DNA from 2 places in the Micromonospora sp. CNZ285 genome. Region 1 is predicted to be linked to the other one. Evidence: riboswitches for the same ligand, from Rfam matches in the RefSeq annotation. Region 1 holds a riboswitch; the other holds the start of a gene.
What was found. Region 1 has a riboswitch for glycine ahead of gcvT (glycine cleavage system aminomethyltransferase GcvT). Riboswitches for the same ligand answer to the same signal wherever they lie in the genome.
Positions count from the first base shown of each region.

Region 2: linked by a shared signal. The riboswitch ahead of gcvP (aminomethyl-transferring glycine dehydrogenase) and the one ahead of gcvT (glycine cleavage system aminomethyltransferase GcvT) in region 1 are both predicted to bind glycine.

Region 1 is NZ_SPQD01000001.1:2,715,999-2,731,046, forward strand. Features, by position in the region: gene CLT75_RS12190 (FAD-dependent oxidoreductase) at 1-406, shown strand, start outside; gene CLT75_RS12195 (L-serine ammonia-lyase) at 446-1,816, opposite strand; partial or broken gene CLT75_RS12200 (proline dehydrogenase family protein) at 1,922-2,849, opposite strand; gene glyA (serine hydroxymethyltransferase) at 2,942-4,210, opposite strand; gene gcvH (glycine cleavage system protein GcvH) at 4,217-4,594, opposite strand; gene gcvT (glycine cleavage system aminomethyltransferase GcvT) at 4,626-5,753, opposite strand; glycine riboswitch at 5,892-5,981, opposite strand; gene CLT75_RS12220 (LysR family transcriptional regulator) at 6,087-7,049, opposite strand; gene CLT75_RS12225 (collagenase) at 7,158-9,623, opposite strand; gene CLT75_RS12230 (response regulator transcription factor) at 10,013-10,750, shown strand; partial or broken gene CLT75_RS12235 (acetamidase/formamidase family protein) at 10,877-11,836, shown strand; gene CLT75_RS12240 (LysR family transcriptional regulator) at 11,808-12,851, opposite strand; gene CLT75_RS12245 (universal stress protein) at 13,016-13,468, opposite strand; gene CLT75_RS12250 (tripartite tricarboxylate transporter permease) at 13,465-14,967, opposite strand; gene CLT75_RS12255 (tripartite tricarboxylate transporter TctB family protein) at 14,968-15,048, opposite strand, start outside.
Region 2 is NZ_SPQD01000001.1:1,732,617-1,747,664, forward strand. Features, by position in the region: gene CLT75_RS07925 (sulfite exporter TauE/SafE family protein) at 1-74, shown strand, start outside; gene CLT75_RS07930 (GNAT family N-acetyltransferase) at 59-862, shown strand; gene def (peptide deformylase) at 842-1,351, opposite strand; gene CLT75_RS07940 (MarR family transcriptional regulator) at 1,373-1,870, opposite strand; gene pip (prolyl aminopeptidase) at 1,919-2,869, shown strand; gene CLT75_RS07950 (chorismate-binding protein) at 2,995-4,188, opposite strand; gene CLT75_RS07955 (DUF5999 family protein) at 4,312-4,512, shown strand; gene gcvP (aminomethyl-transferring glycine dehydrogenase) at 4,607-7,429, opposite strand; glycine riboswitch at 7,504-7,594, opposite strand; gene CLT75_RS07965 (NAD-dependent protein deacetylase) at 7,652-8,494, opposite strand; gene CLT75_RS07970 (SDR family oxidoreductase) at 8,583-9,239, shown strand; gene CLT75_RS07975 (DivIVA domain-containing protein) at 9,290-9,970, opposite strand; gene CLT75_RS07980 (globin domain-containing protein) at 9,967-11,133, opposite strand; gene CLT75_RS07985 (group I truncated hemoglobin) at 11,136-11,525, opposite strand; gene CLT75_RS07990 (MerR family transcriptional regulator) at 11,960-12,553, opposite strand; gene CLT75_RS07995 (bifunctional nuclease family protein) at 12,768-13,232, opposite strand; gene ftsR (transcriptional regulator FtsR) at 13,444-14,136, opposite strand; gene odhI (oxoglutarate dehydrogenase inhibitor Odhl) at 14,187-14,639, opposite strand; gene gcvH (glycine cleavage system protein GcvH) at 14,856-15,048, opposite strand, start outside.

The DNA of each region.
Region 1 (15,048 bases):
GTCTCTCGGTCGTGCGAGGTCACTGCGTGCGGGTGAGCGCAGTAGGCTGCTGCGGATCCGGCGTCGGCTGCGTCGTTTCGCGGCCGCTCTGCATGCGGTTCATCCCGTGCCGGCGTTCTGGCCCGACCTGTGTGACGACCAGACGCTCGTCTGCCGGTGCGAGGAGGTGTCGGCAGGCGCTGTTCGGCAGGCGGTGCGTGAACTGTCCGCGGGCGATGCCCGGGGCACGAAGCTGTTGACCCGCGCCGGCATGGGCTGGTGCCAGGGGCGAACATGTGGTTACGCCACAGCATGCCTCACCGCCCGAGAATCGGCCCGGCCGGTGAGTTCGGTGGATCTTCAGGGACATGCGTCTCGTACGCTGATGCAGCCGATCATGCTTGCCGACCTCGCCGGCGACGACTGATCTCGCGCACGACGAATCACGGCCGGCGCGGAGGTGCCCTCAGCATTCGATGACGTTGACGGCGAGCCCGCCCCGCGCGGTCTCCTTGTACTTGACCTTCATGTCCGCGCCGGTCTCCCGCATGGTCTTGATGACCTTGTCCAGCGACACGTGGTGCACCCCGTCGCCGCGCAACGCCAGCCGGGCCGCGGTGATCGCCTTGATGCTCGCCACCGCGTTGCGCTCGATGCACGGAATCTGCACCAGGCCACCCACCGGATCGCAGGTCAGCCCCAGATTGTGCTCCATACCGATCTCGGCGGCGTTCTCCACCTGCTCCGGCGTACCGCCCAGCGCCTCGGCGAGCCCGGCCGCCGCCATCGAGCACGCCGAACCCACCTCACCCTGACAGCCCACCTCGGCCCCGGAGATCGACGCGTTCTCCTTGAACAACACACCGATCGCGCCCGCCGCGAGCAGGAACCGGACCACGCCCTCCTCGGAGGCACCCGGCACGAACCGGGTGTAGTAGTGCAACACGGCCGGGATGATCCCGGCGGCACCGTTCGTCGGCGCGGTGACCACCCGCCCGCCGGCCGCGTTCTCCTCGTTGACCGCCAGCGCGAACAACGTCACCCAGTCCATCGCGCGCAACGGATCCTGGCTACCGGTCTCCGCCTCCAGGCCGCGCCGCATCTCCGCCGCGCGCCGCCGGACCTTCAACCCACCCGGGAGTACGCCGTCACGGGTGCAGCCGTTCTCCACGCACTCGCGCATCACCCGCCAGATCTCCAGCAGCCCCGCCCGCACGTCCGCCTCGCTGCGCCAGGCCAGCTCGTTGGCGAGCATCACCTCACTGATCGACAGGCCGGTCTCCGAGGTGACAGTGAGCAGTTCCGCGCCGGTGAGGAACGGGTGCCGTACCCGGGTCGTGTCCGCCTTGATCCGGTCCGCCCCGGCGGCCGCCTCGTCCACCACGAACCCGCCGCCGACCGAGTAGTACGTGCGCGTCCGCACCTCGTTCCCGGCCGCGTCGTACGCCGCGAACGTCATCCCGTTCGGGTGGTACGGCAGCGAGCGCCGCCGGTGCAGCACCAGATCCGTGTCCGGGTCGAAGTCGATCCCCTGACTGCCGAACAGGTCGAGCCGCCGCTGGGTGCGGATCCGCTCCACGCGCGGCCCGACCGAGTCGGTGTCGACAGTCTCCGGGACCTCGCCCTCCAGCCCCAGCAGCACCGCCCGGTCACTGCCGTGCCCGTGCCCGGTCGCCCCGAGCGAGCCGAACAGCTCCGCCCGTACGCGCGCCACGTCAGCGAGCTGCCCGTCGGCCTTCAGGCCCGCCACGAACGTACGAGCGGCCCGCATCGGCCCGACGGTGTGCGAGCTGGACGGCCCGATACCGACGCTGAAAAGATCGAAAACACTGATCATGGCGCAATGCTCCTGTCATCGCCACGGACGACGGTCTTCGGTTCCGCGTGACCGCCCATGGCTGCCTGGTCCGCGGCGAACGATGCCGGAAGCTCCGCGTCGCGCTCAGTCGGCGGCGCCCGGCTTGAAGGATCGAGCCAGGAGGAGCAGGTTCGCGGGCTTCTCGGCAAGCCTGCGGGTGAAATACGCGTACCAGTCCTGTCCATACGGCAGATAAACCCGTACGCGGTACCCCTCCCCCGCAAGCCGCGTCTGCTCGTTCGCGCGGATGCCGTACAGCATCTGGACCTCGAAGTCGGTGGTGCTCCGGCCACCGGCGCGGGCGAGTCCGATGGCGCTGTCGATCAGGCGGGGGTCGTGGGTCGCCACCATGGGATAGCCCTGGCCCTGCATCAGGATCCGCAGGCACCTGTCGAATGCCTCGTCGATCTGACGCCGTCGCGTAAAGGCCACCGACGCCGGCTCCGCGTAGGCTCCCCTTGACCAGGCGCACCCGGCTCCCTGCGTACGCGAGGCGCTGGCAGTCCGCCGGGGTACGGTGCAGGCACGCCTGCAGCGCCACGCCCACCCAGGGAAATTCGGTACGCAGTTCGTCCAGTACGGCCAGCGTCAGGTCAACCGTGGTGTGATCCTCCATGTCGAGGGTCACCGTGGCGTCGGCGGCAGCCGCAGCGGCACAGATGTCGCGTGTCAGCCGATAGGCGTGTCGGCGACCGTTGTGGGGCAGCGCGCTACCGAGCGCCGACAGTTTCACCGACACCTCGGCCATACCGGGCATCCGCGTCGCGGAGAGCAGGCTGAGATACGCGTCGCGTACAGCGGCAGCCTGCTCGACTGTCGTCGTTCCTTCGCCGAGATGGTCGATCGTCACCCGCATCCCGGAATCGACGATGCGCCGCGCCACTGCGATCGCCTCGTCGTTGACCTCGCCGGCAACGAATCGTTGCACCACGCCCCGGGTCAGGGGGGATCCGGCCACGATTCTCCGGAGTCGGTGACTGCCGGCCGCCATCAGCAACAGCTTGTTCGGCAATTGGGGTCCTTTCTCGGGGCTGTTGTCGCCCTCAGGAAGCAGAGCGTGACGAAGTGATCTAGCACCCGCGGAAGCTCGGGTTCCCCGTACGGTCAGGAGGTGTGGCCGGGATGGAGGGGGTACCGATCGACGAGGCGAGCCACCCGCGTGCGTAGCGACGTGTCAGCCTCCTTGCCAGTCAGAGCACCGGCGATGATGTCGGCCACCTCCATGAACTCCGCTTCGGAGAATCCTCGGGTGGCGAGACCGGAGGTGCCGATCCGTAGCCCGGAGGTCACCATCGGCGGGCGGGGGTCGAACGGCACGGCATTACGGTTGACGGTGATGCCGACGCCTTGCAGCAGCCGCTCCGCCTGCGCGCCATCGAGATCCGCGTGACTCAGGTCGACCAGCACCAGGTGCACGTCGGTGCCTCCGCTGACCACCCGGATGCCGGCCTTCGCGACCTCGGCGGCGCCGAGACGATCGGCAACGATCTTCGCGCCGGTCAGGGCACGCCGCTGCTGATCCTGGAACTGCGGTTCTCCGGCGATCCGAAAGGCCACCGCCTTCGCGGCCACGACATGCGCCAGCGGACCGCCTTGCTGGCCCGGGAAGACCGCAGAGTCCAGCCTCCGCGCGAGATCGGTGTACGCGCTGAGGATGGTGCCGCCCCGGGGGCCGCCGAGGGTCTTGTGCGTGGTCAGGGTGACGACATGGGCGTGAGGCACCGGGTTGGGATGCAGACCGGCCGCGACCAACCCGGCGAAATGTGCCATGTCCACGAGCAGGTATGCATCCACCTGATCGGCGATCCGCCGGAACCGGGCGAAATCGAGCGTCCGAGGGTAGGCCGACCAGCCGGCGATGAGCAGCTTCGGCCGATGCTCGCGCGCCAGCTCTTCGACCTCGTCCATGTCGATCAGGTGGTTTTCGGCGCCTACGCGATAGCTCACGGCCCGGTACAGCCGCCCCGAGTAGTTGATGCGCATGCCATGGGTCAGATGACCGCCGTGAGCGAGGTCGAGCCCGAGGATGGTGTCACCCGGCTGGAGCAGAGCAGCCATCACGGCGGCGTTCGCCTGCGATCCGGAATGCGGCTGCACGTTCGCGTACGTGGCACCGAACAGCCGCTTGGCCCGGTCGATCGCCAGGCACTCGATGTCGTCGACATGCTCGCATCCGCTGTAGTAGCGCCGCCCCGGGTAGCCCTCCGCGTACTTGTTGGTGAGGGCCGATCCCTGCGCCTGAAGCACGGCTCGGGGCGCGAGATTCTCGGAGGCGATCATGCCCAAGGTCTCGTGTTGGCGGCGTAGCTCCCGGCCGATCGCCTCGGCGACGACGGGGTCGAGGTCGGCCAGATCATCGTCGAAGGCTGCCATCGGGGCCTACCGCGACTCGTTGGAGAAGGCGCGGTACTCGTCCGGCGACATCAGGGAAGGCACCTGCGCCAACCGGACCCGCAGAAGCCAGCCTTTGCCGTACGGATCGACGCCGATCAGGCCCGGATCGGCGATGACCGCCTCGTTGACGGCGACGACCTCTCCGCTGACCGGGAGGTACAGCTCCGCGACCGACTTCGTGGACTCGACCTCTCCACACACGTCACCGGCAGTCAGGTGGCTCCCCGGCTCGGGCAGTTGCACATAGATGACATCACCGAGCGCTTCGGCGGCGAAAGCGGTGATGCCTACTTCGGCCGGCTGAACCGAGTCGTTGACCCACTCGTGGTTGAGGCTGTACTTCAGGTGTTCCGGTACGTTCATGACGCTGAACCCTCGCAAGGAATGGCCGCGATCACCGCGGACGACGGTAGAACGGAAGAGGGACGATCTCGACGGGCTCGGTGGTCCCCCGGATCTGCACGGCCAGCCGGATGCTGTCGCCGGTGCCGGCACGGATGCCGGCCATCGCGATCGGTCGTTTGAATGTGGGTGACGGGGCGCCGCTTGTGATGAGGCCGACCGGATCAGCACCATGGCCGTCGTCGGTCAGCGTCACCACCTGCTGGCCCGCTCGGGGAATTCTCTGCCCGGACGCGACGAGGCCGACGAGCCGACGGGTGACGCCGCTCTTGTGGGCCTCGGCCAGCGCGGCTCGTCCGACGAAGTCGCCTGGTTTGACGAAGGACACCACCCGCCCCAGCCCGGCATCGAACGGGGTGACGTCACGGCCGATCTCTGCGCCGTACAACGGCATCCCAGCCTCGATGCGGAGGGTGTCGCGGCACGCCAGCCCCGTGGGCGTCAAGCCGTGACGCCGACCGGCCACAAGCGCTGCTTCCCACGTGCGGACCGCGTCTTCGGCGTGTACGAGCAGTTCGAAGCCGTCTTCGCCGGTGTAGCCGGCACGAGCCACGACGGCTGGCCGACCGTCGATGTCCAGTAGCGCTACGGTGTAGTAGCGGAGCCGGGTGAGTCCCGTACCGGTCAGGGCTTCCACGATGGGGGCGGCGCGCGGCCCCTGCACCGCGATGATCGCCCGCTCGTTCGTGCGGTCGGCGGCCCAGGCCGCGTAGTCCGCACAACGGGTCCTGATGGCCTCATGTACGACGCGTGTGTTGATGGCGTTGACGACCAGCAGGTACCGGTGCGATGCGAGGCGATAGGCAACGAGGTCGTCCAGCACCCCGCCGGCGGCGTCGCAGAGCATGGTGTAGCGCGCGCCGCCGATCGGTACGGCGGACAGGTGCCCGACCAGAGCGTAGTCCAGTGCTGCCGGGGCCTCCGGCCCCGACACCTCGAGCTGACCCATGTGGCTGAGATCGAAGAGGCCGGCCTGTTCGCGTACGGCGCGGTGCTCAGCGAGCTCACTTCCGTAGCGAAGGGGCATCCGCCAGCCGCTGAAGTCGGTGAACCGAGCTCCGTGTCCTATGTGCGATGCATGCAGAGGTGAGCGGAGCAGAGCCGCAGGATCCTGGTGCACGGGGGCGCTCCTCGTCCCGACGCACGCGGCGTCGAACGGTCGGTTGCCTCCCGCTCTGTCATTGACCTGAGAGCTTCACCGCTGCGTCAGCGGCTTGCACCGTGGGTGAGACGACGGTCGTCTGCTTTCCAGAGTCACCTCGCCTGCACGGTAATGGGGCCTGAGAGTTTCTTGGGAGTTTGCTCCTTCGGCGCTCCGAATGAACGGAGTCTCTCCCGTGCAGGTTCGAATGGTGTCTATGTAGTTGTGGGCCATTCGCAGGTTAGATGACGGCACATACCGCGTCAACATCATCCTGCCCATAGCTGATGCCTATATATCGCCGTCGGATCGCTACGACGCTGCGGGATGGGCGTGGGGATTGGCCCGCCACCATCGGGCGAAGGCAGCGTTGTCGTTGACGTGATCCAGGTAGGCCCGGGTGATGGCCTGGAACAGGGTGCTGCTCTGTGCAGAGGTCAGCGCATCGCGCCGCCAGACGACCATCAGCCTGGCCAGCAACTGCGGCTCCCCGCGCAGCGGCAGCACCCGAGTCCCGGCGGCCGGGGCCCAGGTCGGGTCGACCAGCCGGACACCGTCTCCGGCGGCCACCAGTGGGTGCGCGGCGCCACTCGGCGCTTCGTACCGGATCTTCGGCTCGAAACCTGCAGCGCGGCAGGCCCGTCGCAGCGAGGCAAGTGAGCCGTCGTCCGGCCCCGGCGGGCACACCCACGATTCGTTTCTCAGGTCGGCCAGCCGCACCTGCTCGTGGTGGGACTGCGGGTGGGAGGCGGACATGGCGACGAAGATCGGGTAACGGGGGATCAGTGGCCGGCTGGTGAGCGTGGGACCGATCGGCATCTCGAAGCCCTCAAGGATGCCCAGCAACGCGGCATCCAACTGGCCCCGGGTGAGTGCCTCCACCAACAGGCGCGAGGACGGCTCGATCTGCAGCGCGATCTCCGGATCCGGGAACGCTTCCGCGACATGACGTACGATACTGCCCGCGCAGGCGATGTGGACGGTGCCGAGTCGGAGCAGGCCCGGATTGGGGTGCCGGTCGCCGAAGTCCTCGACGAGCGCGTCGACCTCGGCCAGCACGACGCGGGCGCGCTGGAGCACCTGCTTGCCGAGTTCGGTCGGTTGCATACCGGTACGGCTTCGGACGAACAGCGGCCCACCGACCGTCTTCTCGATCCGATGCACCTGGGCCGTCAGCGCGGGCTGCGACAGACCCAGGCGGGCGGCGGCGCCGGTCACGCTTCCGGCCTCGGCGATGGCACTGATCGCCCGCAGGTGGCGCACATCGATGCCCATGACCGAGATTATGCACGCGACCGCAGGCGGCGCGGTGGCCACAGGCCAGGCGGGCGCGCCGCCCGGCGACTCCCGCCGGGCGGCGCGCTCATACCCATCACATGGGGTTCAGTAGCGCGTGCTCACCGTGGCGCCGGAGCAGGCGGTCTTCCCGTAGAGGCTGATGTAGTGGTACCCGGCGGCCGGGCTGGGGATGGCCAGCGACTCGGTGTTGCCGGCCCCGGCGGAGGAGCGGGTGGCGTTGCTGGTGGTGGCCCAGCTCGACGGACTGTAGTAGAGATCGCAGTTGCCTGTGCCGCCGGCCGCGGCAATGGTGAGGGTGCTGACGCCGGCGGGCAGGTAGATGTACAGGTAGTCGTAGTTGCCCGCGGTCGCGGAGCGTCCGCTGCGCTGGCAGTTGCGGTCGAGGGTACGCGTGTCAGTGCCGCCGCATTCCGGCATGGTGGTGCCGCCGCCCGTCGTGACCGAGATGGTCTGGGACGATCTCGCGGTCGCTCCCTGGTTGTCGGTGACCGTCAGCGAGACGGTGTAGGTGCCGGCCGCAGCGTAGGTCTTGCTGGGGTTGACGGTCGACGAGGTGCTCCCGTCCCCGAAGGCCCACTGCCGTGAGGCGATGCTGCCGTCGGCGTCCGTGGACCGGTCGGTGAAGGTGGCGGTGAGCCCACTGGTCGCCACGGTGAACGAGGCGGACGGCGGCTGGTTGGTCGGGGGCGGCGTGGTGCCCCCGCCGCAATCCCCTGCCGCGCAGCGCGTCAGCCAGGCGTCGAAGTCGGCGTCGTAGCGCGAGCCGATGGTGCTGGTGAGGTACGTGCGGGCGGCGTTGAATGCCCCCGATCGGTAGTATCCGAGCACTGTCGTCATGTCCGGCCGATGGGACTGCATCATGTACCGCACGGCCAGGTAGCCCCAGTTGTAGATGCGCGTCTGGTCGTTGTTGTAGGTGGTGTCGAACAGCGTGCGCAGCGCATAGGTGTGGTTGCCCGCCTGGTTCTGGGCGCTGGTGTAGGTGACGTTCCGGTAGGAGTAGGAGACGTACTCGGCGAAGCCTTCGATCCACCAGATGGTAGGTGTGGTGATGTTGGCGCTGAAGTCGCCGTACATGTTGAACCGGCCATCGAGGTAGTGGGTGTACTCGTGGTTGAGGTTCCAGATCTGGAAGGCCGGCCGGACCCACTCGGCTTCGTAGGCGATGAACCTTGCCTGGTTGCTGGGGTCCGACGGGTTGCCCTCCAGGTACATACCACCGTTGTTCGTATCGATGCCGTAGATAGCGCCCGCGTAGGTCTGGTAGTCGGTGCTCGAGTTGAAGACGACAACCTCGATGTCGGTGTTGACATCGCCTGCCACCGGCCCGCTGTCCCCGACCAGGCTGTGGAAGTAGGCGTCCTGGCCCTTCATGCTGGTGCAGGACTGGCTCAGTTCAGCCGAGGTCATGTCCTGCGCGACGATCTTGATCGATGGGCTGCATGTGTAGTTGATCGTCAGGACAGAGCTGGTCAGCTGGGCGGAGAGGTTGCAGGTGGTGTAGTAGGAGCAGTTGGCGACGTCGTATGCCTGGGTCATCTCGGCGACGCCGACCCAGAGCGGCGCGGTCGGGCCGGTCATGTTGCTTCGCGAGAGAAGCGCCGACGCCATCGGCCGCGCGATGGGCTTGAGCGGGGCGTGCTGCAGGAATCGTCCGAGTTCCCGGCCCGCGTTCGACGTGAGGTAGCCGTTGTCGGTGCCGAGGAGACCGGCGTGGGTGTTGGCGAAGTTGTACAGGTTGTCGAGCACGGTGCGGTCGCCCTGCACGGCGGAGACGAACGCGGGCACCTGGTGGCCTCGGAACAGCACCGTGTAGACGTTGTTGACCGCGTTGAGCATGTACCAGGACGAGGTGTACGACGAGTTGAAGCCGGTCAGGAGCCGGTTCACCACGAACAGGTATCGGGCGTTCTCCTGTGCGCTGTCGATGAGCGTCACCGCCTCCGCCAGGGTTTCACCGTTGGCGTCGGTCACGTCCCAGGCGCGTGCGTTCGCGAAGAAGGCGTCGAGCGCTGAGCGGATCGCGGTCTGCAGTGCCGGCCCGTACGTTCCGACGCTCGTGTCGTACCACTGCACGTAGTAGCCGGCCCGCAGGTAGAGAACGAGCTGGGGCATGCCGGTGGAGGGGTTACCCGGGTAGCCGGGCGAGCCGTCCCGCACGGCGTACGCGACGCTTGCCATCTGCGCCTCGCGGAAGGCGTTGTAGGCATCGCTGCCGGAGAGGCTGAACAGGCTGTTGATGCAGTCGACAGTGGATCCCTTGATCTGGCTGACCAGCGCCGATCCCGTTCGGCCGGTGAAGTCTGCGGGGCTGCAGGCGGCAGCGGCAGCGCGAGACCCGGCGTCCGACGGCCGAGCGCGTCGCTTCGCGGTTGCGGGGCGGTCGTAGTCGACGCGGGCGGCGTCCTTCGCGGCCGGCTGCGGCGGGCGCTTGTGTACGGGGAGCGCCTGCTCGCTCACATGGTCTACCCGGCCCTTGCCCCGAACAGTCGCATCGCCCGCTGCCGGCGGTGCCGCATCGGTCTTTCTGGCCTGCTGCCCGGGTGGCACGGGCCGCGCCGTGTTCGCGGCGGCCGGCGGCGCGATGATGCCGCAGGCGAGCGTCAGCGCGGTGAGCGCGCCGAACAGCTGACCTAGTCTTCGCCGCAATGGGTGTCCAGACATGCTCTCTCCTCGTGGGCGAGGGTGTGATCCAGCAAAGGCGCTGACGCACTTCGATGGATGCTTGGGGGGTGGACGCTAGCCAGGCGGCTCCGGCGGCCACAACGAGTCCACAGCGGGTGGTCAGGGTGGCCCGCCTGGGCCTAACCGGAACCTGTGAGCGATGCGTCGAGGGTCGTCGGATCGATCAGGCGACGTGATGGACAGATGACATGAAAGCGGGCGGTCCGGTCGTGCGATCGTCCAGGTGTCCACGATTCAGACACCGGACGGCAACCATGGCGACCATCTTGCTCATCGACGAAGACCACCGCTATCGGCGGCTACTCGGCGATCAGTTGACGCGCTTCGGTCATCTGGTCACCGAGATCGCCCTCCATGAGAGCGGGCGGACGCTGTCCGACCTGACCTGCCACACCCACCGGAGGCCGGATGTCGTGATCGTAGACCCGGTCGTGCCGGCGGTGGACGGGCTGCTGCTGATGCGCCTGCTGTGTGTCGCGTCCCGCCGCCCGGTTCTGGCACACAGCATCAGGAGTATCGACGATGACGTCGTCCGCATGCTGCGCGCCGGCGCAGACGGATTCCTGCCGAAGCCGTGTCCACCCGCGGTGGTTGACGCCTCCGTCCGCGCTCTGCTGCGCCGGGTTCCGCCGGCACCGCCTCCGGCGCCGTCCGAGGTCGGCGCTCTTCGCATCGATGTGGCAGGTCGCAGCGTCTCAGTGGACGGACGACCCGTGGCGCTGACGCGTACCGAGTTCGAGCTTCTCGCCTATCTTGCGGAGCACCCCGGCCGGGTGGTGCCACGGTCGCAGCTACGGACGAGGATCCGCGCGGAGGGCCTGCCGTCGGCGGCGTCCCTCGACGTCCTGCTGTCCCGTCTGCGGCGCAAGCTGGGCGAGCGCTCGACAGGCACGAAATACCTGCACACCGCTCGGGGGCGGGGAGTCTCGTTGCGACCGGTTCCGGCGCGGGAGCAGATCACGCAGACATCCGGGAGCGATGCGGCGCGTTGATCGCCGATCGTTTCTGGGCCGCGCCGCGGCGCACTTCATGGAGGACCGCGATGCGTTGCGGCAAGGGACGTGGTCCGGCGGGCCGTTACCAGACGAAGCAGCATGACGAGGGACGAGTGTGATGTCATGGGGAAGACCGGTCATCGGCCCGCCGAGCGACAACTCGCTTACACGTTCGGGGGTCGGATACCAGTCGCGCATCTGCGCTCCGGTGACGTGCTGGAGGTGTACACCGAGGACTGCTTCGGTGGCCGGCTTCGCAGTGTGTCCGACCTGTCGTCCTGGATGTTGGAGACGCCGCATCTGAATCCGGTCTCCGGACCCTTCCTGATCGAGGAGGCCGAGCCCGGTGACACACTCGCCATCCACATCGTCTCGATCGTTCCCGCGCGAGACTGGGGGGTGTCGTCCACGCCTCCACACATCGGCGCGCTCGGATCCGGTGTGCGAGCGCTCGCGCTTGGCGCACCGGTCGAGGCGCGGGTCTGGTTCTACGAGATAGATCGTCGGGCTGGACGGTCCGGTTCCAGCCGACGAGAACGGACCATGCGGTGGACCTGCCGCTGGAGCCGACTATCGGCACCATAGGCGTGTCTCCCGGGAGACTCGAGGCTCGGTCCACCATGGTGCCTGATTTCTACGGCGGGAAGCTCGACATCCCCGAGGCGCGTGCGGGGCGCGACCCTGTACCTGGGTGTCAACGTTCACGGGGCGATGCTTGCGCTCGGTGACGGCTACGCTCGCCAGGGGCACGGCCAGGCCTGTCCGGCCGGTGTGGCGATCGCTACCGTCACCACTGTCGCCATTGAGGTGATCAAGGGATGGCAAATTAGTTGGCCACGGTTGGAGACCGACCTCGATCTCATGTCGATCGGCTGCGCCCGTCCTCTCGATGACGCCTATCGAATAGCTCACCAGGATCTGGTGAGCTGGGTCGGATCCTTGGCGGGGCTGGAGATGCTGGACGCTCATCAGCTCGTCTCGCAGGCAGGGCGGTCGGCCCTCGGCAACGTGCTCCCCCATCCTGCTACCGCCTACGACGACGCACACGATCGGCTCAAGCGGACCGCCGCCTCGGCGGGATAGCGGTCGTCGATCCCTCCACGCACCGGGGCGTGCTTGCTGGTCGATGAGAGTGCTGTTCGTCGTCGCGAGGCGCCGTCAGACAAGCTGATGGGTGCCTCGACCAGCGCGGCTGGAAAACGGGGCTCTCCATCGCGAACGTCGAGTAGGTGCCGAGGATAACCTCGAAGAGGCGGTCGGCCTGTTCGGCACTCATGCGACGGCGATGCCACCAGAGCGTGAGGTGCATGCGCAGCGGTTCCCCGGCGAGGGGAACGACTGCGACTCCCGGACCGCCATGGGAGGTCGGCTCCACCAGCTGAACGGCGCGTCCGGAGCCGACGAGCTGCCGCCCGCCGCCGCTGGGCACGTCGAACTGGATTCGCGGGGTGAAGCCTGCCTTGCGGGCCGCCTGCCAGAAGGCGGACAGGGAACCGTCCTCTCCGCCGGGCGGCCTGATCCATGCCTCTTCTTTGAGCCCTTCCAGGGGGATCTCCCGAAGACCCGCCGCCCGGTGGGCGCTGGAGACAGCGACGTACACCGGGATTGCCGACGCGAGCACCCGCTCACCTAGTTCCTGCGGGAGTGGAATCTGATGGGACTCCGCAATCGCCAGCACCGCCACATCGAGGTCGCCGTGCACCAGTCGCTGGGCGAGCCTCAGGCTGGACGGCTCGACGCACATGGAGAAGGAGATATCCGGGAAGCTCGTCTCCAGACAATGGAACAGAGACGAGACGCACTGCATGTGCACCGATCCAAATCGGATCGTGCCCGCCGGGCCGGCGATATTTCCCCTCAACGCGTCCATTTCGGCGACCAATAGGCGGGCTCGTTGGAGGAACTGCTCTCCGAAGGTGGTGGATCGAGCGCCACCGCGCCCGCGCTGGAATATCTGATGACCGACCATCCGTTCGACACGCTGAAGCAGGGTCGTGACGGAGGGCTGCGAGATCCCCAGTCTGGATGCTGCTTTCGAGATGCTTCCGGTATCGGCGATCGCGCAAACGACTCTCAGATGCCGGATTTCCAGATCCATGCGTGCACCCTATCCATCCGGGTTCAGGCCGGGTAGTCGCTACTCCCCCGTCCTCGCGCGAGGGCATGTCGTCAAGAAAGCGTCGCAGTCTCGGTGGCAATGGCGGGCGGAAGCTTCGCGAGCATTCATGAACCGTCATTGGGCTCGGGGTGGTGACCCGGCGGCTACGGCTCACTGGGGAGAGGCCGGCGGGACGGCCCCGCTGCCCGAGATATCCGTCGTGGCGTCGCGGCCTTCACCGCGAGGACCGGGCAGGAGACCCGGAGCAGGATCTCCTGTGCGGTCGAGCCCAGGATCAGCTTGCCGATCGGGCTTCGATGCCGGATTCCGATGACTACCAACGACACGTCCTGCGCCTCGGCGAGATCGGCTATCTCCTCGGCGGCGTCCCGACCCTGCATGAGCTGCCTGATCGCGAACGGTACCCCGGACGCGGTCAGCTCGCGGGTCACCGCGTCCAGGTCGGGCTGCTGAGCGAAGCAGGGATCAACGTAGGCATCTCCCCGCGAGGTGTTCACCACGAGCACCGGCTCGTCGCGGAATCGCGCTTGTCCGATCGCGGCCTGCAGGGCTGCCATTCCCATCGGGGATGGAACGTATCCCACCAGAACGGTCACCCTGTCACCATCCTTGCACGCCGGCGGAGGACGAACCGCCGGACCAACGGCCAGAAGAGCACCACCAGCACGGTGGTGTAGATCAAACCCGACACCCAGCCACCCAGCAGCCCGTGCCACTCTCCACCGGACAGCTGCAACGCCCGGCGGCCCTGCAGTTCGGCGCGCGGAGCCAGGATCACCCCGACGATCAGCGGCAGGATCGGCAGCCCGAACCGGCGCAGGCCGAAGCCGAGCAGGCCGAGTACGAGCAGCAGGAAAAGGTCGAACGGCTGTGCGTTGACGGCGTACGCGCCCATAGACGCGAAGAAGAGGATGCCGGCGTAGAGATACGGTCGAGGAATCCGGAGCAGCCGCGCCCAGGCGGGCGCGAGCGGGAGATTCAGCACCAGCAACAGCAGGTTCCCGACGAAGAGGCTGGCGATGAGCGTCCAGACCAGACCCGACTCCCGCTCGAAGAGCAGCGGGCCGGGTTGGATGCCGTACTGCTCGAAGGCGGCCAGCATCACCGCGGCGGTGGCGTTGGTGGGCAGGCCGATGGCGAGCATCGGTACCAGCGTGCCGGCGGCGGACGCGTTGTTGGCCGCCTCGGGGCCGGCGACGCCTTCGATCGCTCCCCGGCCGAACTCGTCCCGGTGCTTGGACAACTTCTTCTCGGTGGCATACGACAGGAACGTGGGTATCTCAGCGCCGCCCGCGGGTAGCGCCCCGAACGGGAATCCGTAAGCGGTGCCGCGCAGCCAGGGCTTCCAAGACCGGCGCCAGTCGTCGCGGCCCATCCATGGCCGGCCGACCGGGATCACCTCGGCCGGACGGCGTCGGAGGTGCGCGGCGATCCAGAGCGCTTCGCCCACGGCGAAGATCCCGACAGCCACCACAACCACGTCGATGCCGTCTGCGAGCTGCGGCACGCCGAAGGTGAGCCGTTGTTGACCGGTCACCCTGTCGATCCCCACCACTCCGATGACCAGGCCGATCAGCAACGAGGCGAAACCGCGTACCCGGGAGGCGCCCAGCACCGAGGTGACGGCGACGAACGACAGCAGCATCAGGGCGAAGTAGTCCGGCGCGCCGAGGCTGACCGCGAACCGGACCACCGGCGGGGTGATGACCACCAGCAGCAGGGTGGCGATGGTTCCGGCGACGAACGACCCGATCGCGGCGGTGGCCAGCGCCTGCGCTGCCCGGCCGGCCTTGGCCATCTTGTTGCCCTCGATCGCGGTCACCACCGACGAGGACTCACCGGGAGTGTTGAGCAGGATCGACGTGGTCGATCCGCCGTACATTCCGCCATAGAAGATGCCGGCGAACATGATGAAGGCCTGGGTGGGCTCCATGCCGTACGTCACAGGCAGCAGCAGCGCCACTGTCATCGCGGGGCCGATGCCCGGTAGTACACCGACCGCGGTGCCGATGGTGACACCGAGAAGCGCGATGAGCAGGTTCATCGGCGTCGCCACGTGGGCGAACCCGTCGAGAAGCGAATGGAGGTTCTGCATCTACAGGATTCCTCGCAGCACGCCGGCGGGCAGGTTGACGCCGAGCCCGATGGCGAATGTGTAGAACGTGATGAGCGAGAG
Region 2 (15,048 bases), 980 kb from region 1:
TGCGGGTGGTGCTGCTGGTGGTGGTGCTGGCGCTGGTGGCCCGGTTGGGTTATGACCAGTGGATGGCGGGCTGATCGCGGTGGCGGTGCGGGCGGAGCACGACCGGGCGGTGCTGGCGGGTCTGCTGGGCCGGGATCCGGTGTTGCACGCGTACCAGCTGGGTGATCTGGACGATTTCTTCTGGCCGTACACGTCGTGGTTCCGGCGTGGCGACCAGGTGGTGTTGCTGTATCACGGGGTCGAGTTGCCGACGTTGCTGGCGTTCGCGGCGCCGGATCGGGTGCCGGACCTGGCGGGGTTGCTGGCGGAGGCGGCGCCGGTGTTGCCGGCGCGGATGTGGGCGCACCTGTCCCCTGGTCTGGAGGCGGCGGTGGGCCGCTGGTTCGTGGTGTCGGAGGCGGCGGCGCATCACCGGATGGCGTTGACGGATCCGGGGCGGCTGGCGGCGGTGCCGGCGGTGGGTGAGCCGTTGGGGCCGGCGGACGCGGCGGAGCTGGCCGGGTTGTACGCGGTGGCGTATCCGGGGAACTGGTTCGATCCGCGGATGCTGGACACGGGCCAGTACGTGGGGGTGCGGGAGAACGGCCGGCTGGTGGCGGTGGCGGGGGTGCACGTGTTCTCGCCGCGCTGGCGGGTGGCGGCGCTGGGGAATGTGACGACGCATCCGGACGTGCGGGGTCGTGGTCTGGGCGCGGGTGTGGTGGCGGCGTTGTGCGCCCGGCTGCGCGCGTCGGTGGATCATGTGACGTTGAACGTGCGGGCGGACAACGCGGCGGCGGTGCGGCTGTACGAGCGGCTGGGGTTCTCCCGGGTGGCCGGGTTCACCGAGTGCGCGTTGACGTCAGCGGCCGCGGCTGGGTGAGTCGAACCGGCCGGCGCGGATCTCGCGCAGGGCCCGGCGGCGGGTGTCGCCGCGCAGGGTGTCGACGTAGAGGCGTCCGCGCAGGTGGTCGGTCTCGTGTTGCAGGGCGCGGGCGAGGAAGCCGCTGCCGGTGACGGTGAGCGGCTCGCCGTGCTGGTCGTAGCCGTGGGCGGTGGCGTGCAGCGCGCGGGGGGTCGGGAAGTACAGGCCGGGGATGGACAGGCAGCCCTCCTCGTCGTCCTGGAGTTCGTCGGACAGCTCCAGCGTGGGGTTGATCATGTGGCCGCGGTGGCCGTCGGCGTCGTAGACGAACACCTGGGTGTTGACGCCGATCTGGGGTGCGGCGACGCCGGCGCGGCCGGGCGCGCCGAGCAGCGTGTCCATCAGGTCGGTGACGAGGGCGCGCGTTTCGGCGTCGAAGCTGGTGACGGGTTCGCTGGGGGTGCGCAGCACGGGGTCGCCGATGATCCGGATCGGGCGCATAGTCATGCCCGGAAGGCTATCCGTTGCTTACCGGTTTCCGGTGTCCGGTGGGGTGTCGAGCAGGCCGGTGCCGGCGATGCGGTCGCGCAGGGGGCGGCGGCGCAGGGCGTCGAGGACGGCGTACAGCTCGTCGGCGAGCGGCACCGGCAGTTCGGTGTCGAGGTGGCGCACGGCGGCGGTGGTGGCGGCCCATTCGGCTTCGACGGCGGGCAGCAGGGCGCGGGCGCGGTCGGTGAGGGTGACGATGCGGTGGCGGGCGTCGGCGCCGGGGCGCAGGTCGACGAGGCCGGCGCGGCGCATCTGGGCGACGGTCTGGCTGGCGGCGGAGTGGGTGACGCCGACGCGGGTGGCGAGGTCGCGGATGGGCAGCGGCCCGTCGGCGACGAGCGCGCGGACGACAGGTGAGTAGCGGGGCCGGTAGTCGGTGAGGCCGAGCCGCTGGTGGACGGCGGCGACGTCGCCGTCGAGGACGTCCAGGACGTGACGTAGCAGGGTGCCGAGGGCGTCGCGGTCGGGGGCGGTCACGTCCACTAATGTAACAGCGCTGTTGTATCTGACCCGGGGAGGCGACTGATGTATCCGCCGATCGAACCGTACGCGCAGGGGATGCTGGACGTCGGGGACGGGCAGCGCGTGTACTGGGAGACGTGCGGCAACCCGGCCGGCCGGCCGGCGCTGGTGGTGCACGGCGGGCCGGGTTCGGGTGCGGGCGCGTCGTGGCGGCGGTTGTTCGACCCGGCCGCGTACCGGATCGTGTTGTTCGACCAGCGTGGCTGTGAGCGCAGCACTCCCCCGGCGTCGGAGCCGTCCACCGACCTGTCGGTGAACACCACCGGGCATCTGCTGGCCGACATGGAGGTGCTGCGCGCGCATCTGGGGATCGACAGGTGGCTGCTGTGCGGCGCGTCGTGGGGGTCGTCGCTGGCGCTGGCGTACGCGCAGCGGCACCCGGATCGGGTCAGCGCGCTGGTGCTGTTCAGCGTGGTCGCCAACACCAGCCGGGAGATCGAGTGGGTGACCCGGGACATGGGCAGGGTGTTCCCGCAGGAGTGGGCGCGGTTCCGTGACGGGGTGCCCGAGGCCGACCGTGACGGTGACCTGTCGGCGGCGTACGCGCGGCTGGTGAACGATCCGGACCCGGCGGTGCGGGAGCAGGCGGCGCGGGACTGGTGTGACTGGGAGGACGTGCACGTGTCGCTCGCCGGCGGGTTCGCGCCGGATCCCCGGTTCGACGATCCGGTGTTCCGGTACGGGTTCGCCCGGCTGGTGACGCACTACTTCGCGAACCGGGGTTTCCAGCCGGACGGGCAGGTGCTGCGCGACGCGGGCCGCCTGGCGGGCATCCCGGGGGTGCTGGTGCAGGGCCGGCTGGACGTCAGCGGCCCGCCGGACATCGCGTGGCTGCTGACCCGGGGCTGGCCGGACGCGCGGCTGGAGATCGTGGAGTCCGGCGGTCACGGCGGCGGGCACGGCATCGGCGAGCGGGTCGTCGCCGCCCTCGACGAGTTCGCCGCCGCCGGCTGAGCCGCCGCGCACGGCTGCCACCGCCCGCGCAGCCCGAGCCGCCGTGCACGGCCGCTACCGGCCCGCGGAGCCGCCGCGACAAGCCGGGCCGCCGCGAGAAGGCCGGGCCGCCGGGTGCCGGCCCGTCAGCCGGCGAGCAGGGCGCGGATCGGGGCGGCCTTGGCGGCGGCCTCGGCGACCTCGGCTGCCGGGTCGCTGTCCCAGGTGATGCCTCCCCCGGCCCACAGGTGCAGCAGGTTCCCGTCGGCGGCGGCGGTGCGGATGGTCAGGCCCAGGTCGAGGCGGTCGGGGCCGACCCAGCCGAGCGCGCCCATGCTCGCGCCGCGCCCGACCGGCTCCAGCGCGCCGATCTGCGCCAGGGCGGCGTGTTTGGGCGCGCCGGTGACCGACCCGCCGGGGCAGACGGCGCGCAGCAGGTCGGCCAGGCCGAGGCCGTCGGCGGGCGCCGCCGACACCGTCGACTCCGCCTGCCACAGGTCACACCAGCGGCGTACGGCGAAGAGCTCGTCGACGCGCACCGAGCCGGTGCGGGCGACGCGGGCGAGGTCGTTGCGTTCCAGGTCGACGATCATGACGTGTTCGGCGCGTTCCTTGGCCGAGGCGAGCAGGTCGCGGCGCCCGGCGGGGGTGGCAGGGCGGGTGCCCTTGATGGGGCGGGTGACCAGCCGGCCGTGTTCGACGGCGACGAGGGTCTCCGGGGAGGCGCAGCCGAGCGTCCAGCCGGGGCCGTGCAGGGTGCCGCCGTAGCGGGCGCCTGGTAGCGCGGCGAGGCGGGCCAGCGCGGGGCGCGGGTCGCCGGTGTAGCCGGCGGCGGCGTGGCCGACGATGTTGACCTGGTAGACGTCGCCGCGGGCGATGGCGGCGCGGACCGCGCCGACGGCGTCGGCGTGCGCGGCAGGGGTCCAGCTGTCCCGCCAGTCTCCGAGCCGCCACGGTGCCGGCGCCGGTGGCCGGGGCGGCGCCGGGCGGTCGGTGTGGTGGTAGACGACCACCACCAGGTCGGGCAGCGCCGGCGCGGGGCTGGGCGCGCCGGGCGACACGCCGATGGCGTACGCGCCGGCGGCGGCGGACAGGTACAGCGCGGCGCCGCACACGCCGGCGCCGGGGTCGTGGTGGCCGGGCCGGGACAGGTCGGCGCGGTCGATGCCGTGTGCGGCGAGGAAGCGTTGTGCCAGGTCGGCGGGGTCGCCGCCGTCGCCGATTCGCCAGTGCAGCCGGGCGGTCTCGACGAGCCGGCGGCGGCATCCGGGCGGGGCGCCGGGTGCATCGACCTCCACCTGTGGGAGCGCTTCCACGACGTCCGGGCCGTTACGGGTCATCCGTTCAGCCCATTCTGGGTGAACAAGACGCATCCTTGCTCGATACCGCGCAGTTTCGCTTGGTACTGTGCGTCACTGGTCATGTGAACCATGACACAGTGCCCCCACAGTCCGGAGAACCCGATGTGTCAGCACCAGCCCACCTGCCCCTCCGCCGACGCGACCGACCGAGAGGCCGCCCGCGTCCTCGCCTGCTTCCCTGAGCAGGGCTGGAGCCTGCTCTGCAACGGTGTCATCGTCTTCGAGGACACCGGTGAGCTGCTCCCCGACGGGCGCACCATCGCCCCGCACCGGGGTCCGGCCCGCCACGCCCTCGTCGCCTGAGCGATCACGCAGCGTCAGTGAGCGTACGTGCCGGTCATGACCGTCCGGCGCACCGGCCGGGGCGGCGAAAGCACACCGCCCCGGCGTCAGCCGCTCAGTCCTCGAACGCCTCCGGCGCAGGACACGAGCAGACCAGGTTCCGGTCGCCGTACGCGCCGTCGACGCGCCGCACCGGAGGCCAGTACCGGCCCGCCCGGTCCACACCCGCCGGGTAGGCGCCCACCGACCGCGGGTACGGGTGCGACCACTCGTCGGCCGACACCATCGCCGCGGTGTGCGGCGCGTTGGACAGCGGGTTGTCCCCCGCCGGCCACTCCCCCGAGCCGACCCTGTCGATCTCCGCCCGGATCGCGATCATCGCGTCGCAGAAGCGGTCCAGCTCGGCCAGGTCCTCGCTCTCGGTCGGCTCCACCATCAGCGTCCCGGCCACCGGGAACGACATCGTCGGCGCGTGGAAGCCGTAGTCGATCAGCCGCTTCGCCACGTCGTCGACGCTCACACCGGTCGCCTTGGTCAGCGGACGCAGGTCCAGGATGCACTCGTGCGCGACCAGGCCCTTGTTGCCGGCGTACAGCACCGGGAAGTGGTTGCGCAGCCGCGCCGCCACGTAGTTCGCCGCCAGCACCGCCACGCCGGTGGCGCGGGCCAGCCCGTCGGCGCCCATCATCCGCAGGTACGCCCACGGGATCGGCAGGATCCCCGCCGACCCGTGGTTCGCCGCCGAGATCGCCGGCCGCCCGTCGGCGCGCGCACCGAGGGGGTCACCGGGCAGGAACGGCGCCAGATGCGACCGCACCGCCACCGGCCCCACACCCGGGCCGCCGCCGCCGTGCGGGATGCAGAACGTCTTGTGCAGGTTCAGGTGCGACACGTCCGCCCCGAACCGGCCCGGCTTGGCGAACCCGACCAGCGCGTTGAGGTTCGCGCCGTCGACGTACACCTGCCCGCCGGCGTCGTGGACCTTCGCACACAACTGGGCGATGCCGGTCTCGTAGACGCCGTGCGTCGACGGGTACGTCACCATGATCGCGGCGAGCGCGTCCCGGTGCTTGTCGATCTTCGCGTCGAGGTCGACCAGGTCGACGTTGCCGTCGGCGTCGCAGCCGACCACCACCACCCGCATGCCGGCCATCACCGCCGACGCGGCGTTGGTGCCGTGCGCCGACGACGGGATCAGGCACACGTCACGGTGGCCCTCGCCGCGCTCCCGGTGGTAGCCGCGGATCGCCAGCAGCCCGGCCAGCTCACCCTGCGACCCGGCGTTGGGCTGCACGCTGACCGCGTCGTAGCCGGTCACCTCGGCCAGCCAGCCCTCCAGCTGGCCGATCAGCTCCCGGTACCCGGCGGTCTGCGCGTCCGGCGCGAACGGGTGCAGGTGCGCGAACTCCGGCCAGGTGATCGGCTCCATCTCGGTGGTGGCGTTGAGCTTCATCGTGCACGACCCCAGCGGGATCATGCCGCGGTCCAGCGCGTAGTCGAAGTCGGCCAGGCGGCGCAGGTAGCGCAGCATCGCCGTCTCCGAGTGGTGGCTGTGGAACACCGGGTGGGTGAGGAAGTCCGACGTGCGGGCCAGCCCGGCCGGCAGGGCCGCGTCGACGTCGCCGTCGAACCCGTCGACGCCGAACGCCGCCCACACCGCCTGAAGGTGCGCGGCCGTGGTGGTCTCGTCGCAGGACACGCCGACCCGGTCGGCGTCGACCAGCCGCAGGTTCACGTTGCGCTCGGCGGCGGCGGCCACCACCTCGGCGGCGCGGCCCGGCACGGTCGCGGTGACGGTGTCGAAGAACGCGACGTCCGCGACCCGCACGCCCCCGGCGCGCAGCCCGGCCGCGAGCCGCGCCGCCGCCTCGTGGGTACGCCGGGCGATGGCGCGCAGCCCGTCCGGGCCGTGGTAGACGGCGTACATGCCGGCCATCACCGCGAGGAGCACCTGGGCGGTGCAGATGTTGCTGGTCGCCTTCTCCCGGCGGATGTGCTGCTCACGGGTCTGCAACGCCAGCCGGTACGCCGGGTTGCCGTCGGCGTCGCGGGACACCCCGACCAGGCGGCCGGGCAGCATCCGCTCCAGGCCCGAACGCACCGCCAGGTAACCGGCGTGCGGCCCACCGAAGCCCATCGGTACGCCGAACCGCTGGGTGGTGCCCGCGGCGATGTCGGCGCCGATCTCACCCGGCGGGCGCAGCAGCGTCAACGCCAGCAGATCCGCCGCGACCGTCACCAGCGCGCCCACCCCGTGCGCCGCCTCGACCAGGGCGCGGTGGTCCCGGACCGCGCCGGACGCGCCCGGGTACTGCAGGTGCAGGCCGAAGAACTCCGCCGGCAGCTCGTCGCGCTCGACGTCGACCACGCGCACCTCGATGCCGAGCGGCTCGGCGCGACTGGCGATCACCGCGACGGTCTGCGGCAGCGCGTCGGCGTCGACCACGTACACCGGGCTCTTGCTCTTGGACGCGCGGCGGGCGAGCGTCATCGCCTCGGCCGCGGCGGTGCCCTCGTCGAGCATGGAGGCGTTCGCGACTGGTAGCGCAGTGAGGCCGGACACCATGCTTTGGAAGTTCAGCAGCGCCTCCAGCCGGCCCTGGCTGATCTCCGGCTGGTACGGCGTGTACGCGGTGTACCAGGCGGGGTTCTCCAGCACGTTGCGGCGGATCACCGCCGGGGTGTGCGTGCCGTGGTAGCCCAGGCCGATCATGGACACGGCGACGGTGTTGCGCGACGCGAGGGCGCGCAGCTCGGCGATGGCCTCCCGCTCGCTGGCCGGGGCGGGCAGGTCGAGGGTGCCGTGCCAGCGGATCACCTCGGGGATCGCGGCGTCCATCAGCTCGTCGACGGAGCCGTAACCGACGGTGTCCAGCATCCGGCGTTCGTCGTCGCGCCCGGGGCCGATGTGCCGGTCGGCGAACTGCTCTGCGGTCATGCGCTGCGCTCCTTGGGTGGGGCGAGGTCGACGGGTCGGCCTCCCCCTGAGTCGCGCTGACGCGCTCCACAGCGCCTGCCCACGTGGTCCTTTTGCCTGAGAGGTTCCGGGGAGAATCTGCCCCTTCGGCGCCGTCGGGTCGACGGTCTCTCCCACGTGGGTGGTACCGGCACCTCCCACGCTACCAGCGGGCGTGTTTCCGGCTCATGTCCCGGGGGTTGATCACACCGGCGCCGGAGCCGCCGCCACCCGGTCGGCCAGCGCGCACAGGGTGGCGCCCAGCGGGGCGTCGAGGCGCAGCGCCGCGTACCCGTCGCCGCGGGTGACGCCCTGGTTGACGATCGCCACCGGGATGCCGTGGCGGGCCGCCCGCAGCACGAACCGCCGGCCCGACATGACAGTCAACGACGACCCGAGCACCAGCAGCGCCCGGGCCCGCTCGACGAGCGCGAAACAGTCTGCCACCCGGGGCGCGGGGACCGTCTCGCCGAAGAACACCACGTCCGGTTTCAGCGTGCCGGTGCCGCAGAGCGCGCAGTCGACGGTGCGGAACCCGGTCACCGCCTCGTCGGGCAGGTCCACGTCCCCGTCGGGGTTGACGCGCGCCACCCGGGCGTCGAAGCCCGGGTTCGCCTCGGACAGGCGCCGGTGCAGCTCGTCGCGGCCGGTGGCGTTGCCGCAGTCCAGGCACGTCACCTCGTCGAGGCGGCCGTGCAGTTCGATCACGCCGGTGGCGCCGGCGGCGGTGTGCAGCCCGTCGACGTTCTGCGTGATGATCCCGCCGAGCAGCCCGGCGTCCTGCAGCCGCGCCACCGCCCGGTGCCCGTCGTTGGGCGCCGCCCGGGCGATGGTCTGCCAGCCCAGGTGGCTGCGCGCCCAGTACCGCCGCCGGGCCAGCGGGTCGCGGGTGAACTCCTGGTACGTCATCGGGGTGTGCCGCCGCGCCACGCCGCTGGGCCCCCGGTAGTCCGGGATGCCCGACTCGGTGGACAGGCCCGCGCCGCTGAGCACCACCACGTCCCCGCCGGCCACCAGCCGCGCCAGTTCCTCGAACGCCTCACTCACCCGTCCATCGTCCCTCGCCGGCCCCGCACCTCCCACCCGCTCACCCGGTCGCCCGGCGGGGCCGCCGGGTCCGGGCTAGGTTGAGCCCATGCGCGTCGTCATCGCCGGAGGGCACGGAAAGATCGCCAAACTGCTGGAGCGGGAACTGGCCGGACGCGGAGACACCGCGCTCGGGCTGATCCGCAACCCCGACCACGCCGCCGCGCTGCGCGCCGCCGGCGCCGAACCGGTCATGTGCGACCTGGAACACACCGACGCCGACACCCTCGCCGCCCACCTGGCCGGCGCAGACGCTGTCGTGTTCGCCGCCGGCGCCGGACCCGGCAGCGGCGCCAGCCGCAAGGACACCGTCGACCGCGGCGCCGCCGTGCTGCTCGCCGACGCCGCCACCCGCGCCGGCGTACGCCGCTACCTGCTGGTCTCCTCCATGGGCGTGGACGCCGCGCCGGCCGAGGGCACCGACGACGTGTGGGCGGCGTACCTGCGGGCCAAGAAGGCCGCCGAGGACGACGTCACCGCGCGGGACCTCGACGTGACGGTGCTGCGGCCCGGCCGCCTCACCGACGACGAACCCGGCGGCCGGATCACCCTGGCCCGGCACGTCGAACCCGGCGCGATCAGCCGCGCCGACGTGGCCCGGGTGCTGCTCGCCCTGCTGTACGCCCCGGCCACCGCCGGGCACACCCTGGAACTCGTCGGCGGGGACACCCCCATCGCCGACGCGGTCGCCGCCGTCGCCGCCTGACACCCGGCGGCGCGTCCCGGCCCGCGATCACGCGCGGGCCGGGACACCGCTCAACGCTGGTGCCGCGACAACGCCGGCTGCGGCGCGGCCCCGCCGCCCTGCGGCAACTCCCGGGCGATGCGCTCCATCGTGCGCGACAACTGCTCACTGCCGTCGTCGAGGTGCCGGGCCGCCGCCTGCATGTGCGAGATCATCATCTCGCCGAAGATCCGCAACGCCTCCCGCGTCGCCACCGAGTCGTCGAAGCCGCTCCCGGCCGCGCTGCGGTACTCCGTCACCGCCCGCTCGGCCTCCCGCTTCGCCTCCTCCGCCGCCGCCCGCATGTAACTCTCGTACTGGGTACGGGCGTACTCGGCGACCCGGCGCGCGTAGTCGTGGGCCTGCGCGATGATCTGCTCGGCCTCCCGCTGCGCCGCCGACAACAGGTTGACCTCCTTCGCCGCCGGCGCCACCGCCGCCTCCGTGCTCGGGATCACCCCGTGCCGGTGCAGCTCCAGATGGTCGTTGAGCCGCTCGTTCTCCGCCCGCAGGTTCGCCACCTGCGCCGCCAGCAGATCCAGCTCGTCGGCCACCTGCAACCGGAACCGGTCCACATCGGTCTGGTCGTAGCCGCGGCGGGTGAACGCCGCCGACCCGAACTCCCACCGCCGCACCCGGTCCGAGGTCAACCGCACCTGCACCGGACCGGACACCTGCTGCGCGTCGTAACTGCTGATCGGACCCGCGCTCACCGGTTCACCTCCGACTCGTCAGCCCTCGTCATCGTCCGCCACGCCGGGCCGTACCAGTGCTTGCCGTAACCCTCGTGATGCACCTGACCCGGCTGCAGCCCGGCGCCGGTCAACGCCGCCACCGAATGACCCACCATCTCGTCCGAGCCGCACACGTACACGTGCCGCGACCGCCAGTCCCCGTCGGCCAGCACCCGGTCGGCGATACGCACCGACTCGCCCGGCCGGGCCGGATCCGCACCGGCCACGTACGACACCCGCAGCCACGGATGCGTCGCCGCCAGCTTGTCGATCGCCTCGCTGTCGTAGAACTCCGTCCGCGACCGGGCACCCACATACAGGTCCACCCGGCGGCCCGCACCCTCCGCCGCGACCTGCTCCACCAGCGCCTTCACCGGCGCCCAGCCGGTCCCACCGGCCAGCAGCAGCAGATCCGACGACCCGGCCTGCCACAACGTCAACCGGTCACCCACCGGCGACGCCAGGTGGATCTGGTCACCGGCCGCGCACCCGTACACCAGACGCGACGACACCACACCACCCGGCGCGGCCCGCACGTGCAACTCCACCGTGCCGTCCGGACGCGGCGCGTTCGCCGGCGAGTAGTACCGCCACGACCGCACCGCCGGATGCGACACCCCGATCGACTGGCCCGGCGCGAACGGCAACAGATACTGCGGGCGTACCGTCAGCACCGCCACGTCGAACGTGCGCTGCTCGTGCGTCAGCACCTCCGCCACCCACCACGGCGGCGACTGCGCCTCCGCGGCCTGCGCGCCCTCCGTCATCACCTGCGCGACCAGCCCGTACGCCGCGGCCCAGTCGGCGGCCAGCTCCTCGGTCCACGCGTCGCCGCAGAAGTGCCGCAACGTCGCCAGCAGCGCCTCACCGACCGCCGGGTAGTGCTCGGCGCGCACCGCGAACTTCCGGTGATCCGCGCCGAGGTCCCGCAGGAACCCGACCAGCCGGTCCACCTGGTCCACGTGGGACACCACATGCCCCAGCGCGGCCACCAGACGGTCCCGCTGCCCGGCCATGTTCGTGGGGAACATCTGCCGGGTCTCCGGATGCGCCAGGAACAGCGTCGAATAGAAGTAGAGCGGCACCTGGTCGCCGTGCGCGGCGACCAGGGACCAGCTCTGCTTGAGCCGTGCGACGTCCACGCTCAGGCGTCCCCCGCCGACACGACCTGCCCCCGCACCTGCCCGAGCACGACCTGCACGTCGGCGATCACGTCCGCCGGCACACCCAGCTCCACCAGCGTCGCGGTCAGGTGCTCACCGACCTTCGCGTAGTGCTCACCGGTGATGTTCAGCGGCTGGTGCGCCTCGTCCAGCCCACGGCCCGCGTACTCGTTGGGGCCGCCGAGCACCACCGCCAGCATGAGCGCCAGGTGCCGCCGCTGCTCCACCATGTCCACGTCGGCGAAGTAGCCGGCCAGATCCGGATCGGCCAGCACCTTGTCGTAGAACAGCTCCACCGCGGCCTTCACCGCAGCCGCGCCGCCGATGCGCTCGTAGTGGGAGATCGGGGTCGTCTCGCTCGTCACCGTCATGCTCGGTCCTTCCGCCAGGGGTCCGCGGGCAGCGCCGCGGCAGGGGCTCGCCGTCCGGCGCGGAGTCACACAGCGTTCCACGGTGACGTCGACACGCCGACGACCGGAACGGACCATAGCGCGCCCGCCGGGACACTTCACGACCACCCTGTGCCGATCCCGAGAACTGTCAATCACGGACAGTGAACGACGCTGCGGCAATCGGTGGACGCACCGCAACCCACCGGACACGATACGTCAACGTGGACGACGTACCGTCCTTTTCGGACATCCCGCGCGCACGTGCCGTGACCTGCGGCGACTCACACCCGGCCCGGCCCGCGCCGTCAACCCGCCCCGGCCTGCGGGAAAGGACCACACCCCGTCACCAAAACACGAATCGCGCCACACCCTTTCGGGCGCGGCGCGATCCCGTCAACGAGACGCGACGCAGGTCACCCGGCCCGGCGCCGCGCCCGACGCGCCGCCAGCTCGTCACCCACCGACTCCGAGTCCGACTCCGGCTCCACCGCCGGCACGGCCGACTCCTGCCCACCCACCGGCTCCGCCGGCAGATGCGACAACGAACCCTGGATCTCCTTGAACGCGCCACCGATCGCGATGCCGAACACGCCCTGGCCACCCTGCAACAGGTCGACCACCTCCTCCGGCGACCGGCACTCGTACACAGTCGTCCCGTCGGAGATCAACGTGATGCCCGCCAGATCGTCCACCCCACGCGACCGCAACGCCTCGATCGCCTTACGGATGTTCTGCAACGACACCCCGGCATCCAGCAGCCGCTTCACGACCTTCAACACCACCAGGTCGCGGAACGAGTACAACCGCGACGTCCCCGACCCCGACGCGTCACGCACACTCGGCACCACCAGCGCCGTACGCGCCCAGTAGTCGAGCTGCCGGTAACTGATCCCCACCGCCGAACACGCGGTCACACCCCGGTAGCCGACCTCGCCGTCACCGGCCGGATCGGGCCCCACACCCGCCTGCTGTTCCACACCCGGACCAGGATCCCGCGGCTCGTGCATCGGACCAACCTCCCCGCGCCCGTGGCGGTGCCGCGTCGATTCCCCGTACGCGCACCACTCGACACGGCAACCCTAACGCCGCCCCCCGGACTTCACCCGCAGGAGACACCGCGACACGCCGCGCCACCACCCGGCAACAACCACACACGGCGGCCGGCCGCCACCCACCGTGACAACCACCGCCGCGCCGACCCCGGCCACCCGGCCGGGAAACTCAACCCGCGAAGTCCTCCGGACGCACCTGCTCCAGGAACTCCCGGAACTTCTCGACCTCGTCCTCCTGCTCGTCCGGGATCACGATCCCCGCCTCGCTGAGGACCTGCTCCGCACAACGAATCGGAGCACCCACCCGCAACGCCAACGCGATGGAGTCACTCGGCCGCGCCGACACCCGCACACCGTCACCGAGCAGCAGATCCGCGTAGAACACGTTCTCCTTCAACTCGGTGATCTCCACCGCCCGCAACGGCGCCTGCAACGCCGTCAGCACATCCCGCAGAAGATCGTGCGTCAACGGCCGGGCCGGCTTGACCCCCTGCTGCTCGTAAGCGATCGCCGTCGCCTCGACCGCGCCGATCCAGATCGGCAGATAGCGGTCCCCCTCGACCTCCCGCAGCAGGACGATCGGCTGGTTGCTGGGCAACTCCACCCGAACTCCGACCACGCTCAGCTCGCGCACCGCCGCCTCCGTGTCGTCGTCACCTTGCACCGCGCCCTTCCCTGCACGGTACACGGACCAGGACACGGGAGTCCCACGCGCTACGTGCACCACGCCTCGCCGGACGGGCATACCCCGGCAAGCCTACGACACGCTCCGCGGACCAGATCTTTCCGCGCCCACAGACGACGAAGGGCCGGGCGCACACCGCACCCGGCCCCTCGCACCGACCTCACCGGCCCAACGTCGACCGCAGCCCCACCCGCACCAACGCCGCGTGCAACCGCTGCGACAACGCCACCAGCTCCCGCGCCGTCTCCGCCGCCCGAGCCCGCGCCGCCGGATCGCTCTGCCGCGCCAACGGCGCCACCAACTGCGCGAACAACCCGACCTCACGATCCGCCGCCGACCGGTACGCCCGCAGATGCCGAGGCTCCAGCCCGTACGCCGCCAGACCCGCCACCGCACTCGCGATGATCAACGCGTCCGCGTCGTACCACCCCGGCGGATCCGACACCAGCACACCCAGCCGCTCCAACTCCGCGAGCGTCGACTCCTCCACACCACTACGAGCGATCAGACCCGCCCGGTCCAGCCGCACCTCCGACGACTCCACCGGCTCCCGGCCCGGAACCTCACCACCCGGACCCACAGCCACCAGATTCGGCCGCCCCCGCCCCGGCGACGGACCAGACCCGTCCCACTGGGCCAACTGCTCCCGGATCACCCGCAACGGCAGGTACTGATCCCGCTGCGCGGTCAACACGAACCGCAACCGCGCCACATCGTCCCAGCCGTACTTCCGATAACCCGCCGGCGTCCGCTGCGGCTCCACCAGGCCCTCGGCCTCCAGAAACCGCAACTTCGAGATCGTGACGTCCGGAAACTCCGGCCGCAACTGCGCCAGCACCTCGCCGATACTCATCAGCGCAGGCGCCCGCGCCGCCCCGGACGGCGTCGAAGCCGCAGGCTCGTTCACCCCCGGCCGGCCTCCTCCTCCGGGCGCGGACCGGCGATGAACACCACCCGGAACTTGCCGATCTGCACCTCGTCACCGTTGCTCAACGTCGCCGCCTCGACCCGCTCACGATTCACGTACGTGCCGTTCAGGCTGCCCACATCCCGCACCGTGAACGTCCCACCGTCCCGGTGGAACTCCGCGTGCCGCCGCGACACCGTCACGTCGTCCAGGAAGATGTCACTGTCCGGGTGCCGGCCACTCGTCGTCACATCGTGGTCCAACAGGAACCGGGCACCCGCATTCGGACCCCGGCGAACCACCAGCAACGCCATACCCGGCGGCAACGAACCGGACATCCGGCTCGGCACCACATCGGTGTCCGGGCCCTCCAGCACTTCGTCGAGCGAGCCGAGATTGAGCGTCGAAGTGACGTCGAGCGGGGGGAACTCGTCGTCTGGGCGCGTCATGGGACCACCTCACGGATCTGTTCGGTCGGCGTCAGGGAATGGCGGGTCTGGCCGCCGGGCAACACCACACCCGGCGGCTGGCTCCCCGTGCCCGGGAAGGCGCATTCCGCAACGCTCAAACTATTGGTTCTCGGTCGACTGGGCGAGCCTAGCCAGCGCCGAAATGCAGGGCAACCGGACGCGCGGAACCTCGCCGCCGCCCGGAACAGCACGAACTCAGCTCTCGGTGAGCTCGCGGTACGCATCGGCGGTCAGCAGACCCTCGACCGCCGCCGGATCGTCCGGAGTGATCTCCACCAACCACCCCGCACCGTACGGATCCGTGTTGATCACCTCAGGGGTGTCGGCCAACGCCTCGTTGCGCGCCGTCACCGTGCCACTCAGCGGCGCGTAGATCTCCGACACGCTC